Regions from separate parts of the Duganella caerulea genome, predicted to be linked through region 1. Evidence: riboswitches for the same ligand, from Rfam matches in the RefSeq annotation. Region 1 holds a riboswitch; the other holds the start of a gene.
What was found. A riboswitch is a leader RNA that binds a small molecule or an ion and turns the genes downstream of it on or off. The one in region 1 is predicted to bind cobalamin.

Region 1 (7,207 bases):
CAGCGCCGCCGCGATGCGCGAGGCCGGCGGCAGCACCGCCACCCGGACCGGGAAGGCCATGGCGGGCTGCTGCGCGGTCGAGCCATCCTCCGCCTGCGCACGCCACGAGGGAATGGCCGCCCGCGCCGCCATCAACAACAAGAATGCGCAGGCGGCCCGTCCGACCCAATCGCCCCAGCGCACCATCAAGGTCGGCGCCGGCCGGCTCACGCGCAATTCCGCCACCACCAGCGCCGGCTCGCCCATGCGCGTGCCGGCCAGGATGTTGCCGGCCGCATCGAACACCGCGCTGTAGCCGTTGGTGGTGACGCGAAATTGCGGCAGCCGCGTCTCGATGCTGCGGAACGCCGCCACGGCCTGGTGCAGCCGCGCGCCCTCGGGATCGTCGCTGAACCAGGAATCGTTCGACATCGTCAGGATGGCTTGCGCGCCCAGCCGGGCGCCGGCGATGGCCAGGCCGGTGTCGACATCGTCGAGACAGATCAGCGGCAGCACCGGGATCTCGCGGCCATCGGCCAGGCGCAGCGGGAAGACGCGTGCGCCATTGCCCGCCTTCCAGTTGCCGGTCCACGGCAGCAGGCGCCGCAGGCGCGGCCCGTCCAGCCAGGCCGGCACGTATTCGGTGAAGGGGAACAGGCGCGTCTTGCGATAGAAGCCCGTCAGGCCGCCGGGCTGCACGAAGGCCGCCGCGTTGTATTCGCCGTCGCTGTCGATATCGTAGGTGCCGAACACGAAGGGTACGCCTGCCTCGCGGACGTTGGCGAGGATCTCGCGGTCGAACTCGGCGCCGGCCTCGCTCTTGGGATGGCCGAAGGTGGTGGGATAGGCGGTCTCCGACCACAGCACCGCGTCGGCATGGCGCCGCACCACGACGTCGTAGCTCATGGCGAAGTGCGTGTCGAGCACTTCGCGCACCACGGCGCGCGCGCCCTTCCGCTGGCGCATGCCTTCGTAGTCGACGAGGTTGGCCTGCACCAGGCCCATGCGCAGTGGCTTGCCGGTGGCGGCGCCGTCCGGCTGCGCGGCCAGGCCGTAGCCGACCAACAGCAGCGGGCCCAGCGCGGCCAGCGCGAGCGGCTGCAATATCGCACGCCAGCCGTCGCGACGCCGCGCCAGCGCTGCCGCCACGCCCTCGTTGGCCAGCAACAGCAGCAAGGTCAGGCCGGCGGCGCCGCCCACGGCCGCGCCCTGTCGCATCAACTGAGATGGATACAGCCCGTAGCCAAGCGTGTCGCCAAGCAGCTTGGGCAGCAGCCACTCCGCCACCACCCACGATGCGGACGCCGCCAGCGCGCGCGGCAGCGGACCATGCCGGCGTCCGCTCACATGGCGCACCAGCGCGAACACCAGGAACTGCGGCTGGAACAAGGGCGCGGCAAGTAGCAGCACGGCCAGGCCCGTGCCGGCGCCGGCGTGTGTGTAGCGTCCCAACGCGGTGCCGAACCAGGCAAAGACGGCCGCCGTGAAGGCCAGCGACATCAGGTAGGCCCAGCCCAGCGTGGCGGCCAGCGAGCGGCTCGCGTTCAGCGTGCACAGCCAAGGCGCCAGCATCACGAAGCCCAGCAGCCAGCCAGGGCCGCCGCGCGCGTACAGAGCCGACAGGACGGCGCTCGCCAGGATGCCGGCCGCCATGCGCGCCGTGGAGGAATTCAATAGTTGTCGCATGCGGATCAGCGGCCGGGTGCGGCCGGTTCGATGGGAGGAGGAACGACGATGCGCCGGATCGGCAGTCCGGGCGGCGCCAGCTCGGGCGGCACCACGCGGTCCTTGGGCATCGCGATTGGATTGTGGGCGGCGTCGTACAGTTGGAAATCGGGCGCGAACATCAGGATCGCTTCGATGCGCTGGCCGTCGTCAGTGGCCTGGTGGTGGCGCACGTAGCCGGGCGGCAGCTCGAAGTCCTCGGGCACCGCCAGCCCGACCTTGGGCGGACGCGTGCCCGGCGGCGGAAACGCGCCCAGGCCGCTGTATATGCCGCGTTCATGCAGGCGCTCGATCACTTCGGGCATGGTGGGATTGGCGCCCCGTGGCACATAGCTTTTCAGGTCGCGCGTCGGGTCGGCGTCGCCTTCCGGCGGGCGCTGAGGATTTTCAGACGCGACCGGCGGCGTGGCCGGCGCGGGCGCGGGCGCGGGCGGCGACCCTGCGGCCGGCGCCGCGCTGGCCGCAACCGGAGCCTGCGCGCCACCGGCGGCGATGCCGGGATCCGGCGTGGTGACCAGATACACCAGCACGCCGCAACCGATCACAGCCAGCACGAGCGCCACGGCCAGAAAGCCGGCGCGCGGACGCCAGGCGCCCGGTTTCTCGCTGCCGGCCTCGGGCCGCTCGGGAGGCTTGTCCAAGGGATCAGCTCACCCACGCATCAGGGCGTGGCGACGTTGTAGGTCGACACCGCCCAGCCCATCCGCTCGTGACCGTACTGGTTCCAGATCGGATTCTTGCCGGCCGAGAAGGACGTGTAGCGCGGCGCGCCCGAGCCGGAGCTGCCGCCGAACAGGCCGGCCGTGACGGTGCTGCCGGAATAGGTCGGGTGAGTATCGTCGGACTGGATGTAGTCGTAGCTGCTGCCGGACGATACGAAGTGCGCATTGGCGTCGCGCAGCGTCGAGCGCAGCGTGGTCGTGATGCGCGTGACATAGCTGGACTGGCTCTCGCCGGCGACGTAGCGCAGCGCGTCGGAGTCGATCTTGCCGTCGCCGTTGCTGTCGTAGTCCGCACCCATGTACTGCGCGAAGTTGTCGGCGCAGGCGAAGCCCTTCTGCCGCGCCAGGTCGCACATCGAGAAGTTGATCCTGGCCAGCGACGGCAGGAACTTGTCCTGCATGTTCACGGTCTTGCCGGTGGACGCATCCTTGCACGAGCTCTGCACGTTGTCGGCGTCGTAGCCGGGGTAATGCAGGTTCGACACCAGCTTGAGCTTGACGCCGGAATAGGCGTTGGCGTTGATGTAGTTCATCGCCGCCTCGACGTAGGTCTTGCAGCTGCTTTCGGCCGCGGTCAGCACGCTGTCGTCGCAGGTGCCGGTCTGGCTCTTGAAGGCGGTGCGCGCCTGCAGGCCGTCATTGCCGCACATCTCGAAGGCCACCACGCGGGTGTTACTCGCTTGCATATACGAACGCTCGGCCACGATCTTGTTGTTGTACACATCCGAAGCCACCGCGCCGGACTTGGTGCGGCGCACGCTCTCGATGTCGGCGTTCCACAGCGCGGACAGGTATTCCGCGTCCACCGTCGGCGCCGAGTACTTGGCGGCGCTGGTGACGGAGCCGTTGTAGCCGGCGAAGATCGAATCGCCGTAGGCCACCACGCGGTAGACGGTGGAGGTGCCGGCCCGGTCGATGGTCCAGGAAACGTTCTGGTTCAGGGTGCTGGCCGCCGCGTGGTCCGCGACAGCGAGCAGGAACAGCGAGGACAACAGCGTAGGCAACGACTTCTTGTGAAAGCGGGTGTACGACATGGGGTGTCTCCGATCAGGAATGTGCGAGATGGCGTATTGTTGTTTGTTCTCCTGTTGCGACGGACGGCAACCTCGCGCGCGAGCCATCACGTCGCGGCGGCCTGGTTGCCATCGTCCATTTCAACTGCGTGATATCGCCTGCCGACGCAATGTTAGCAAACAACTCATACTACCCCGGGACCGCCCCGTGCACGCCACAGCCCGCCAACTGTCTCGCAAGACCAAGCGAATGTCTCCACAGGACCGCCCGCCTGTCGCGCCGCGATCACAGCGTCCGGTGTTGGCACATTGCGCAACGTTAGTGTAAGATCAATGCTTGGGTGCGAGCGTCTCCTTGGAGCGCTCGTTAAACGGGAAACCGGTGAAGCCGCTGAAACACGCGGCCATTCCGGTGCAGCCCCCGCTGCTGTAAGCCAGACGACTCCGTCATCACGTCACTGCATTAAACCGCGGGAAGACACGGAGAAGGACGAAGGCGAGCCAGAATACCGGCCCAAAAAAAATCAGCATCATCTCCGCGGGGTGACGGGAATTCGCTATCGATTGTTTGCGCACGTCCCGTGCCGCCCGTCGACCGTCTTTCATCTCCCGCATGGTGTCCGTAAAAACCATTCGACGGGAGGTTTCGAATGCATATCATGGAAGGCTTTTTGCCTCCGGCGCACGCGCTCGGCTGGGCAGCCGTTTCCTTGCCTTTTCTGGCCTGGGGTTTGCGCTCCATCGGCCGCGACCTGCAATCGCATCCCGAGCGGCGCATGCTGCTCGGCGTGGCGGCGGCGTTCGCGTTCCTGTTGTCCGCCTTGAAGCTGCCGTCGGTGACGGGCAGTTGTTCGCATCCGACCGGCGTGGGCCTGGGCGCCGCCCTGTTCGGCCCCGCCGCGATGGTACCGGTGGGCTTCGTGGTGCTGGTGTTCCAGGCGCTGCTGATGGCGCACGGCGGCCTGACGACGCTGGGCGCGAACGTGTTCTCGATGGCGATTGTCGGGCCGTTCGTATCGTACGGCGTGCTGCGCGCGGCGTCGGCACTGGGCTTCTCGCGTTCGCCGGCGGTGTTCCTCGCCGCGTGCCTGGGCGATCTGGCGACCTATGTCACCACCTCGATCCAACTGGCGCTGGCCTTCCCCGCCGCCGTCGGCGGCTTTAGCGTTTCGTTCTTCAAGTTCGCCGGCATCTTCGCGCTGACGCAGGTGCCGATCGCCATCAGCGAGGGCCTGCTTACGCTACTCGTGGTGAACGCGATGGTCCGCTTCAACGCGCACGAGCTGCGCGCCTTGCCCGTGATGACGCTCGGTGCGCGCAAGGATGGCGCATGAGGGCCCGGACCTGGCTGGTCTGCCTGGCGCTGGTGCTGTTGACGGTGCTGCCTTTGTGGCTGGCGACCGCGCCGCCGGCGGCGCCCGGCGGCGAGGCGCCGGCCATCTTCACCGGCGCGGACAATCGCGCGCAGCAGGCCATAGTCGCCATCGCTCCCGGTTACAAGCCGTGGTTCACACCCGTGTTCGAGCCGGCCAGCGATGAAATCGCGTCGCTGCTGTTCGCGCTGCAGGCGGCCATCGGCGCCGGCGTGATCGGCTACTGGCTCGGCATGTCCGTGGCCCGCGAACGCGCGCGCCGCGAGGCCGCTTCCGCGCAGGACCGCCGTGCTGATTGAGTCGACCGCGTACGCCAACCGCTGGCGCGATGTGGCGCCGTCGGCCAAGGCGCTGTTCGCGCTGGCCGGCGTGGTCGCGGCCTGGTTGGCCCGCAGTCCCTACGCGCTGGCCGCGCTGACGTCGGTGCTCGTGCTGGCCGCCCTGGTCGGCGCGCGCGTCCCGCTGCGCGCCTACGCCGCCACCGTGCTGCCGCCGCTCGGCTTCCTGCTGATCTCCTGCGCGGCCATGCTGTTCGGCCCGGACGCGCAGGGCGACTGGCGCTGGTCCGGCGCCATGCTGCCTGTCGTCGTCCACACGGCATTGCGTTCGCTGGCTATGCTGGCCGCGCTGTCAGGGCTGGTGCTCAGCACACCGATGCCCGGCCTGCTCGCGCTCATGCGCCGCCTGCGCATGCCGGAGCTCCTGCTCGACATGATGGTGCTTTGCTATCGCATGCTGTTCGTGCTGCGCCAAGCGTGGGACGAAGGCGTGACCGCGCAAAGCGCGCGGCTCGGCTATCGCGGCTGGCGCCAGGCCTGGCGCTCGACCGGCCTGTTGGCCGGGCAGATGGCGGTGCAAGTGTGGCAACGCGCCGCCGCGCTGCAAATGGCGGCAGACGCGCGCGTCTGCCAGGGTGCGCTGCGCTTCCTGCCGGTGGTCTACCCGCAGGCGCGCCGCCAGTGCACGGTGGCCGCGCTGGCGGGCGCGCTGCTGGTGGCGCTGGCAGTGGGAGACCGCTTGTGAATCCCCCGATACTGGAACTGGAAACCGTCGCCCACGTCTACCCCGACGGCAGCAAGGGCCTGCACGATTGCAGCCTGACGCTGCACCGTGGCCGCCGCTACGCGCTGCTGGGCGCGAACGGCGCAGGCAAGACCACCGTGCTGCAGCACCTGAATGGCCTGCTGCGTTCCACCGCCGGCCAGCTGCGCATCGACGGCCAGCCCTTCGACTACAGCCGCTCCGGACTCACGGCGCTGCGCAGCCGCGTGGGACTCGTGTTCCAAAACCCGGACCGCCAGTTGTTTTCGGCGCTGGTCGAGGAGGACGTCTCATTCGGCCCGCTCAACCTCGGCCTGGGCGCGGACGAGGTGCGCGCCCGCGTGGCTGCCGCGTTGGATGCGGTGGGCTTGCGCGGCCACGCTCGCCGCGCGGTGCATCAACTGAGCTTCGGCCAGAAGAAGCGCGTCTGCATCGCCGGCGTGCTGGCGATGCAACCGGACGTGCTGCTGCTGGACGAACCCATGGCTGGCCTCGACGCACCCATGCAAACCGAACTCGCCGCCCTGCTCGACCAGCTGGCCGCGCGCGGCGTCACCGTGCTGCTGTCCACCCACGACATCGACTTCGCCTTCCGCTGGGCCGACGACATCCACGTGATGGCGGGCGGCCGCTGCATCGCCTCCGGCCAGGCGCAGACACTGTGCGCGCAGGCGGACGTGCTGCACGCCGCCGGCCAGCGTCCACCGGCCGCGCTGGCGCTGCACGCGGAGCTGGTCGATCTCGGCGTGCTGCCCGCCGGCCCAGCCCCGCGCAGTGTCGACGCCTTGCTCGACACACTGCGCGCACACAAACATTCAGGAGTACTCACCGCATGACATCCCTCGGCAAAATCTGGTTCGTGGGCGCAGGCCCCGGAGACCCGGAACTGATCACCGTCAAAGGCCAGAAGCTGCTGTCGCAGGCGGGCGCCGTGCTGTTCGCCGGCTCGCTGGTCGACCGCGCCGTCACGCTGCACGCACCACCCGGTTGCGCCATCCGCGACTCCAAGGACATGACGCTGGAAGAAATGACCGCATGGCTGATCGAGCAGGCGCGCATCCACGCCACCGTGGTGCGCCTGCAAACCGGCGATCCCGCTTTGTACGGCGCGCTGATCGAACTGGCGCGCCCGCTCGGCGAAGCAGGCATCGAATGGTCCGTGGTGCCGGGCGTTTCGTCGGCGATGGCCTCGATGGCGGCGGCCGGCGAATCCATGACGCTGCCCGAGGTGACGCAGACCGTCATCCTCACCCGCGTCGAAGGCCGCACGCCGATGCCGGAAGGCGAAGACCTCGCCAGCCTGGCCGCGCACCGCACCACGCTGTGCATCTTCCTGTCGATCACGCTGATGCAC
Region 2 (7,207 bases), on a different contig from region 1:
CGTTCCAGCAGCATCGGATCGATGAAATCCGGGCCGCATTTGAACACGCGTACCCGTTTGCCCTGCCGTACCAGCTTGCGCGCCAGCGCGGCCGTCACCGTGGTCTTGCCCTGGCCGGAGGCCACGGCCGCCACCAGCACTGCCTTGACTTCGATATGCGCGGCCATTACCACTCGGTGCCCAATTGCGCGCCGATGCCTGCCTTGAAGGCGTGCTTGACGACTTCCATTTCGGTGACGGTATCTGCGATGGCGATCAGCTCCGGCGGCGCGCCACGTCCAGTGATGACGACGTGCTGCATTGCCGGGCGGGCCAGCAGATCGTTGATGACTGTCTCCACGTCCAGGTAGCGATATTTCAGGGCGATATTGAGTTCGTCGAGCAGCACCAGGCCGATTTCGGGATCGGCCAGGAAGCGCTTCGCCTGCTCCCATGCCAGCTGCGCCTTCTCGATATCGCGTTCGCGGTTCTGGGTTTCCCAGGTATAGCCTTCTCCCATCGAGTGGAAGCTGACCTCCATCGGGAAGCGGCGCAGGAACAGCTCTTCACCGGTCTGCATCGCGCCCTTGATGAACTGGACTACGCCCACCTTCATGCCGTGGCCCATGGCGCGGATCACCATGCCGAAGCCGCTGGAGCTTTTGCCCTTGCCATTGCCGGTGTTGACGATGATGATGCCGATCTCTTTGTCGGCGGCGGCGATCTTGGCGTCGATGATGGCCTTCTTGCGCTCCATGCGAACGCGATGGCGTTCGTTTAGCGCTGCGGTTTGCTCGTCGATGCCGTCGTTATTTTGTTGAGTCATGCTGGGTCCTCCGTGGGAATGAAGATACTGCGCTTGCCGTGCTGGATGATGTCGATCGGATGCCCGAGGTAGTCGCCCAGGATATCTGCTTGCATCACCTCGGCCGTGGTGCCGGCCAGCCAGCGGCCGTCGCCCATCAGCAGCAGCGCGTGGGTGGAGACGCTGTGCGCCAGCGTCAGGTCGTGGCCGATCATCACCGCGGTCTTGCCCTGGTCGCGGCACAAGCGCGCCAGCAGGCTCATAACGCTGACCTGGTGCGCCAGGTCCAGCGCATTGGCCGGTTCGTCGAGCAGCAGCAGCGGCGTGTCCTGCGCCAGCATGGCGGCGATGGCCACGCGCTGGCGTTCGCCGCCGGACAATGTGCGTACGTCGCGCTCGGCCAGTTCTGCCACTTCCATAGCCTCCAGCGATTTCAGGGCGATGGCGTGATCGTCGCTGCCTTCCCAATACCGGTTGCCGTGGTAGGGGTGGCGGGCCGACAGCACGGTTTCGATCACGCTGTAGGCGAAGGCGTCGCTGCGGCTCTGCGCCAGGAAGGCACGCTGGCGCGCCAGTTCGGCCAGCGGCCAGTCGGGCAGGGCGCGGTTCTGGATGGTGACATAGCCGCCGTCCGGGTTGCGCAGTCCGGCCAGGGTTTTCAGCAGGGTGCTCTTGCCGGCGCCATTGCGGCCGATGACGCTCCAGCATTCGCCTTCGCGCACACGCCAGTTCAGATCCGCGATCAGCTGGCGCTGGCCGATTTTCAGGGAGAGGTTGTGGGTGCTGATCATCATTTGCGCAGCCGGTGCAGTTGATACAAGAAGATCGGCGCGCCAATCAGGGCGGTGATCACACCCACCGGCAGCTGCTGGGGCGCGATGATGGTGCGGGCCAGCGTGTCGGCCAGCAGCAGGAAGGTGCCGCCGGCCAGCGTAGCCGCCGGGATCAGCACCCGGTGGTCGGCGCCGATGGCGAAGCGGCAGGCGTGCGGCACGATCAGGCCGACGAAGCCCACGCTGCCGGCGCTGGTGACGGCGCTGGCGGTCAGCAGACCGGAAGCGAAGAACAAACCCTTGCGCAGCGCGCCGACGCGGATGCCCAGCGTGGCGGCGGCTTCGGCGTGCAGCGCCATGACGTTCATGGAACGGGCGCTGCGCACGGCGAACACCAGGCCACAGGCCAATACGATCCACGGCATCGCGCGCGACGGCGCGCCGGCCAGGTCGCCGATCATCCAGAAGATCATGCTGCGCAAGCGGCTTTCAGGAGCGATGGAAAGCATCAGCGTCACCAGCGCCATGCAGGCGGAGGACAGTATCACGCCGGTCAACAGCAGTAGCGCGGTGCCGCCTTCGCCCGCCGTGCCGCCGCGCAGGTCGCGCCGGGCCAGCAGGTACAACATCATCGCGATGGCGACTGCGCCGCCGAAGGCCGAGGCGTCGACCATCCAGATGGCGCAGCCGAACAGCATCGCGGCCAGGGCGCCGACGGATGCACCGGCGGAAATGCCCAGCACATAAGGGTCGGCCAGCGGATTGCGCAGCAGCGCCTGCATCATCACGCCTGTCAGCGATAGCGCCGCGCCGGTGACGAAGGCGGTCAGCGCGCGGCCTACGCGAAGGTTGAGCAGGGTGGATGCCAGGGTGTTGGTCTGGCCGTGCAGCAGGTCATTGACCGCTGCGGGGATATCGGAAAGGGGAATCGAGACCGAACCGGTCATGCCCGAAAAAATCAGGCTGGCAAACGCGAACAGCACCAGCACGGTCAGGGTGACGGTGGCGCGTTGTCGCAGATTGCGGGAGAAAGAATGCATGCACTGCTTTCAAAAAGAGACTGCCGGGCGCTCGGCGGATGCGCTTCCCGCCCGGCAGATTACACCATTACTGCTTACTTGTAGCCGTAGCGGATGCCGGCAAACAGCTTGGACATCGGCGTGGTGTAGTTGCGCGCCAGATCGTACTGCTTGTCGCCGATATTGTTCCAGCGGACCAGCGCAGACCAGTCGCGGTTGAAGTGGTAGGTCGCGTACAGATTAACCAGGCCATAGCCGCCCATGCGGACGGTGTTGGCGGTGTCTTCGTAGCGGTCGCCGGACAGTTCGATCTCCACACCGGCCTTCAGGGCGCCGGCGCTGTAGTCGGCCATCAGGTTGCCGTGCTTTTTGGCGCGGCGCTGCAAGCGCTTGCCGCTGGTTTCGTCCTTTGGATCCTGCAGGTCGATGTTGGCGGACAGGTTGAAGCGGCCCAGCTGCTGGCTGGCGGCCATGGTCAGGCCTTCGAGCAGCGCGTGGTTAACGTTGTAGGCGCAGCCGTAGGAATAATCGCCGGCGTATGGGCATGGCGTCGTGTTCACCAGGAGGTCGGTCAGGCGGTTGTGGTAGTAGCTTGCGCTCAGCGCGGTGGAGCCGTTGTCGTAGCGCAGGCCGATTTCGGCGTTCTTGCCCTGCTCCGGTTTGTTGTTGGGGTTCCCATAGCTTGGGTAGTACAGTTCATTGAAGGTCGGTGCGCGGAAGCTGGTGCCGTAGCTGGCGGTGGCGCGCAACGCCTGCGTGAAGGTGTAGCCGTAGCCGATGGAGCCAGTGTTCTTCCCACCGTAGACCGATTTGTCGCGGCGCACGCTGGCGTTGAACAGGTTATCGCCACGGCGGGCGTTGTACGAAGCCGCCAGGGAGTTGGTGGTGCGCCGCGAAGCGTCCAGCGTGAAGCCGCTGGTCTGCACTTCTTCCTTGCGGTGGTCGTACAGCAGTTGCAGCACGTCGGCGCCGATCTGCACATCATTCTGCCAGGTGAAGTCCGTTTGCTTGGTGTTGGCCTGCGAATAGCCGAACGCGGAGGCGCTGCTGTAATTGGCGCCATCGTCCTTGGCCTGCGAGTACTGCACCAGGCTTTGCCAGGTCGGCAGGATCTGGTTCTTGCTGTAGACGGAGGCATTTTCGAGCTTCGCGTGCGAGCGCACATCGTAGGACGACGGGCCGTTGTCATACTGCGAATCGAGTTTGCTATGCAGGAGCATCGCGCCTACTTCGTGGCCTTCGGCCAGGCGCAGGCTGAATTGCGCCGCCGCGCTTTCGCGGTCGTAGCCATCCTTGTCGGCGTTGTAGGACTTGCCGATGGTTGGGCGGGTGGCCGAGAAACCGTCCGACTTTTCCTTGCCGGCGCTGATTGCGTAGCTGATGCTGTGTTCACCGCCGGTGGCGCCGGAGACCGAAACATCGCCCTCGCGGGTGTTGTCGGTGCCATAGCCAGCGAAGGCGGTGAATTCCGGTGCGCCCTTGCCCTTCTTGGTGAAGATCTGGATCACGCCGCCGATGGCGTCGGCGCCGTACAGGGAGCTCAGTGGGCCGTAGACGATTTCGATATGGTCGATGGAGGTCAGCGGCAGCGCGCTCCAGTTGGCGGCGCCGGTGGTCGACGAGCCGATACGCACACCGTCGACCAGGACCACGTTCTGGTTGCTGTTGGCGCCGCGGATAAACACGGTGGAGTTGGTGCCTGGGCCGCCGGTGCGGGCGATCTCGATGCCGCGCTGGCGTTGCAGCAGGTCGACAATGGAACCGGCGCCGGATTCGGCGATCTGCTCGGCGCTGATGGTGACGCTATCGCTGATAACGTCGGCCACTGGCTGGGGGCTGCGGGTGGCGGTGACCAGCACGGTGCCGGCGATTGGTTCTGCGTGAGCGTAGGAGGCGGCCATTGCCAGTGCCAGCGACGTCAGGGCCGCCGGACGGGAGATATGAAGATTCATCATGTAGTTTTTCTGTTAATAGCAACCGGCCGACGTCCCCGTGGGCCAGATTGAACAGAAGCGGAGAACCGGACGATGCATGCAGCGGAGCGCCGATACCAATGCCGGCTCCTTCCGTTCGCGCACATCCCGTTCGCTCACTTCCACCTGATTTGGCCGGTATCCGGGCTGGCAAGTTAGACCTTCTCACCTTCCCATGCGGAGCACAGTGGTTTGTCGGAGGAGGGCTGTCGCGCATGCGCTGCGACACTTGCTTACCGTTGCGGGGGCAGCACACGTGGGCCTTGGTCGAGTGGACCAGAAGCTTCGTGTTTCCCGTTTAACTGCGCATCTGGACAGACGCGCGGGCACCAAAACCCCGCCATTATACGGGTTTGCGCTCCAGAGGTCATTGGCTGGAGGTTTGGCTTTGCAGGATCAACGTGGCGCCGTAGCCGATTTGATGCGGATGCCGGGCCGCCTGCAGCGCCATACCGGCGGGCGCCAGGCCGGTGTGGCATGCGGACAGCAAGCGCATCGCGCCGGCATGGCAGATGATGATGGCGTCGCGCTGCTGGCGCTGGAGGTCAGCATAGAAAGCGGCGATGCGGCCGGCCATCTGCAGCACGCTCTCGCCGCCGCCGGGGCGGTAGTTGACCAGATCCGCGGCCCACGCGTCGATGTCGGCGCGCGGGATGTCGTCCCAGGCGCGCATTTCCCATTCGCCGAAGTCGATTTCGGCGATGCGGGCGTCCAGCAGTGGGGCGGGGGATTGCAGCAGCGGCGCCAGCTCCGCTGCGAGCCTGGTGCAGCGTTGCAGTGGGCTGCTATAGACAGGCAGGCCGTGGGGCAGCGCGGCCGACAGTGCCGCCAGCGTTCGTGCCAGCTGATCCTCTGATACGGCGAGGTCGCTGCGGCCGTAGCAAACGCCGGTGGCAACCAGCGGCTGCGGATGGCGGACCAGTATCAGGCGCATGGCGTTACCAAGGCAGTGCGCCGTGGCGCATGCTGGCCAACACGCACAGGTAGAACGCGACTTCGCTGAGCTGTTGTACGGCGCCGAGGCAGTCGCCCGTGTAGCCCGCGATGCGGCGGACGAACTTGCGGGCCAGCCAGGCGGTGGCGATGGCGCCGGCGGCGATGCCAGCTGCCAGTGCGCTCCATGTGATCCATCCGCAGGCGATCATCGCGAACGCTGGAATGGCGGCGGAGGCGGTCGCCAGTGAAAATTCGGCGCCGCTCATTTTTTGCGCCAGCGGCTTAGCCTTGCCTTCCGCGCGCGCGTAGTCGAGTCGCCAGATCAGCGAGGTCGCCATCAGGCGCGATAGCGGATGGGCGACAAACAACGCGGCGATGGCCGTTAGTGGGGGCAGCATCGACAGCGTCGTGCACTTGGTCGCGAGCAGGCAGATGATGCCGATAGCACCGTATGCGCCAATGCGCGAATCCTTCATGATCTCCAGCACGCGCTCCGGCGTCATGCCGCCGCCGAAGCCGTCGCACATATCGGCGAAGCCGTCTTCGTGGAAAGCGCCGGTGGCGTAGATGCCGGCGGCGGTTGACAGCAGTACAGCGACCGGCGCTGGGAGGATCCACGCCGCCAGCGCGTACACGCCGGCGGTGATAGCCGCCACCACCACGCCGACCAGCGGGAAATAGCGCGACGCCTGATTCAGCCAGGCGGGATCGAAGCCCACCCAGCCGGGAATCGGCAGGCGGGTAAAGAACTGCAGCGCGGTGAAGAACAGGCGTAGCTGATGCACGGCGCGTTACTTGGACTTCTCGCCGACCTGGGCCGATTCGAATGTGGCCATCTGGTTCAGGAAGTTGACCGACGCATGCAGCAGCGGCAGCGCCAGTGCGCAGCCGGTGCCTTCGCCCAGGCGCAGGCCCAGGTTCAACAGCGGCTTCGCACCCAGCGCGGCCAGCATCTGCTGGTGGCCGTTTTCATTTGAGCAGTGGGCGAAGACGCAGTAGTCCAGGATCGCCGGTTGCAGGCGGGCCGCGACCAGCAGTGCGCTGGTGACGATGAAGCCATCGATCAGCAGTACTTTACGCAGCTCGGCCGCTTTCAGCATGGCACCGGCGATCATGGCGATTTCGAGCCCGCCGAAGGTGGCCAGTACGTCCAATGGTTCGGTAACGTCGTGCTTTGCTGCTGCCGCTTCGATCACGCGCTGCTTATGCAGCACGCCTTCAGCCGACAGGCCGGTGCCGGCGCCGACGCATAGGGCGACCGGGATGCCGGTGAGCTTGTGCATCAACGCGGCGGCGGCGGTGGTGTTCCCGATGCCCATCTCGCCGAAGCCGACCACATTGCCTTTCAACTCGGCGGCGAGGGCCATGCCGGCGGACAGTGCGGCCTCGCAAATGGTGCGGCTCATTGCTGGTTCGTGCGCGAAGTTCTGCGTGCCGTGTGCCAGCTTGCGATCGGTCAGGCCATCGCGCGGGCCGAAGTCGTGATTGACGCCGGCGTCGATGACGCGCAGCTCGCAGTTGTTTTGTGTAGCGAAGACGTTGATGGCAGCGCCGCGCGCGAGGAAGTTCTCGACCATCTGCCAGGTCACGTCCTGCGGGTAGGCGGAGATGCCCTCCGCAACCACGCCGTGATCGGCGGCGAACACCAGTATGGTCGGCTGCGTGATCGCGACATCGCGCGTGTTCTGTATCAGGCCTATTTGTTTGGCCAGCGACTCCAGT

Region 2: linked by a shared signal. The riboswitch ahead of ACUJB0_RS31410 (TonB-dependent receptor domain-containing protein) and the one ahead of ACUJB0_RS17950 (energy-coupling factor ABC transporter permease) in region 1 are both predicted to bind cobalamin.

The regions. Positions count from the first base shown of each region.
Region 1 covers NZ_BPWJ01000005.1:484,830-492,036, forward strand. Annotated here, with positions in the region: gene lnt (apolipoprotein N-acyltransferase) at 1-1,665, opposite strand, end outside; gene ACUJB0_RS17940 (hypothetical protein) at 1,671-2,345, opposite strand; gene ACUJB0_RS17945 (SGNH/GDSL hydrolase family protein) at 2,366-3,460, opposite strand; cobalamin riboswitch at 3,764-3,971, shown strand; gene ACUJB0_RS17950 (energy-coupling factor ABC transporter permease) at 4,090-4,773, shown strand; gene ACUJB0_RS17955 (energy-coupling factor ABC transporter substrate-binding protein) at 4,770-5,111, shown strand; gene cbiQ (cobalt ECF transporter T component CbiQ) at 5,101-5,835, shown strand; gene ACUJB0_RS17965 (energy-coupling factor ABC transporter ATP-binding protein) at 5,832-6,689, shown strand; gene cobM (precorrin-4 C(11)-methyltransferase) at 6,686-7,207, shown strand, end outside.
Region 2 covers NZ_BPWJ01000023.1:584-7,790, reverse strand. Annotated here, with positions in the region: gene ACUJB0_RS31430 (cobyrinic acid a,c-diamide synthase CobB) at 1-167, opposite strand, end outside; gene cobO (cob(I)yrinic acid a,c-diamide adenosyltransferase) at 167-805, opposite strand; gene ACUJB0_RS31420 (ABC transporter ATP-binding protein) at 802-1,575, opposite strand; gene ACUJB0_RS31415 (FecCD family ABC transporter permease) at 1,575-2,597, opposite strand; gene ACUJB0_RS31410 (TonB-dependent receptor domain-containing protein) at 2,672-4,531, opposite strand; cobalamin riboswitch at 4,666-4,898, opposite strand; gene ACUJB0_RS31405 (histidine phosphatase family protein) at 4,917-5,483, opposite strand; gene ACUJB0_RS31400 (adenosylcobinamide-GDP ribazoletransferase) at 5,488-6,270, opposite strand; gene cobT (nicotinate-nucleotide--dimethylbenzimidazole phosphoribosyltransferase) at 6,277-7,207, opposite strand, start outside.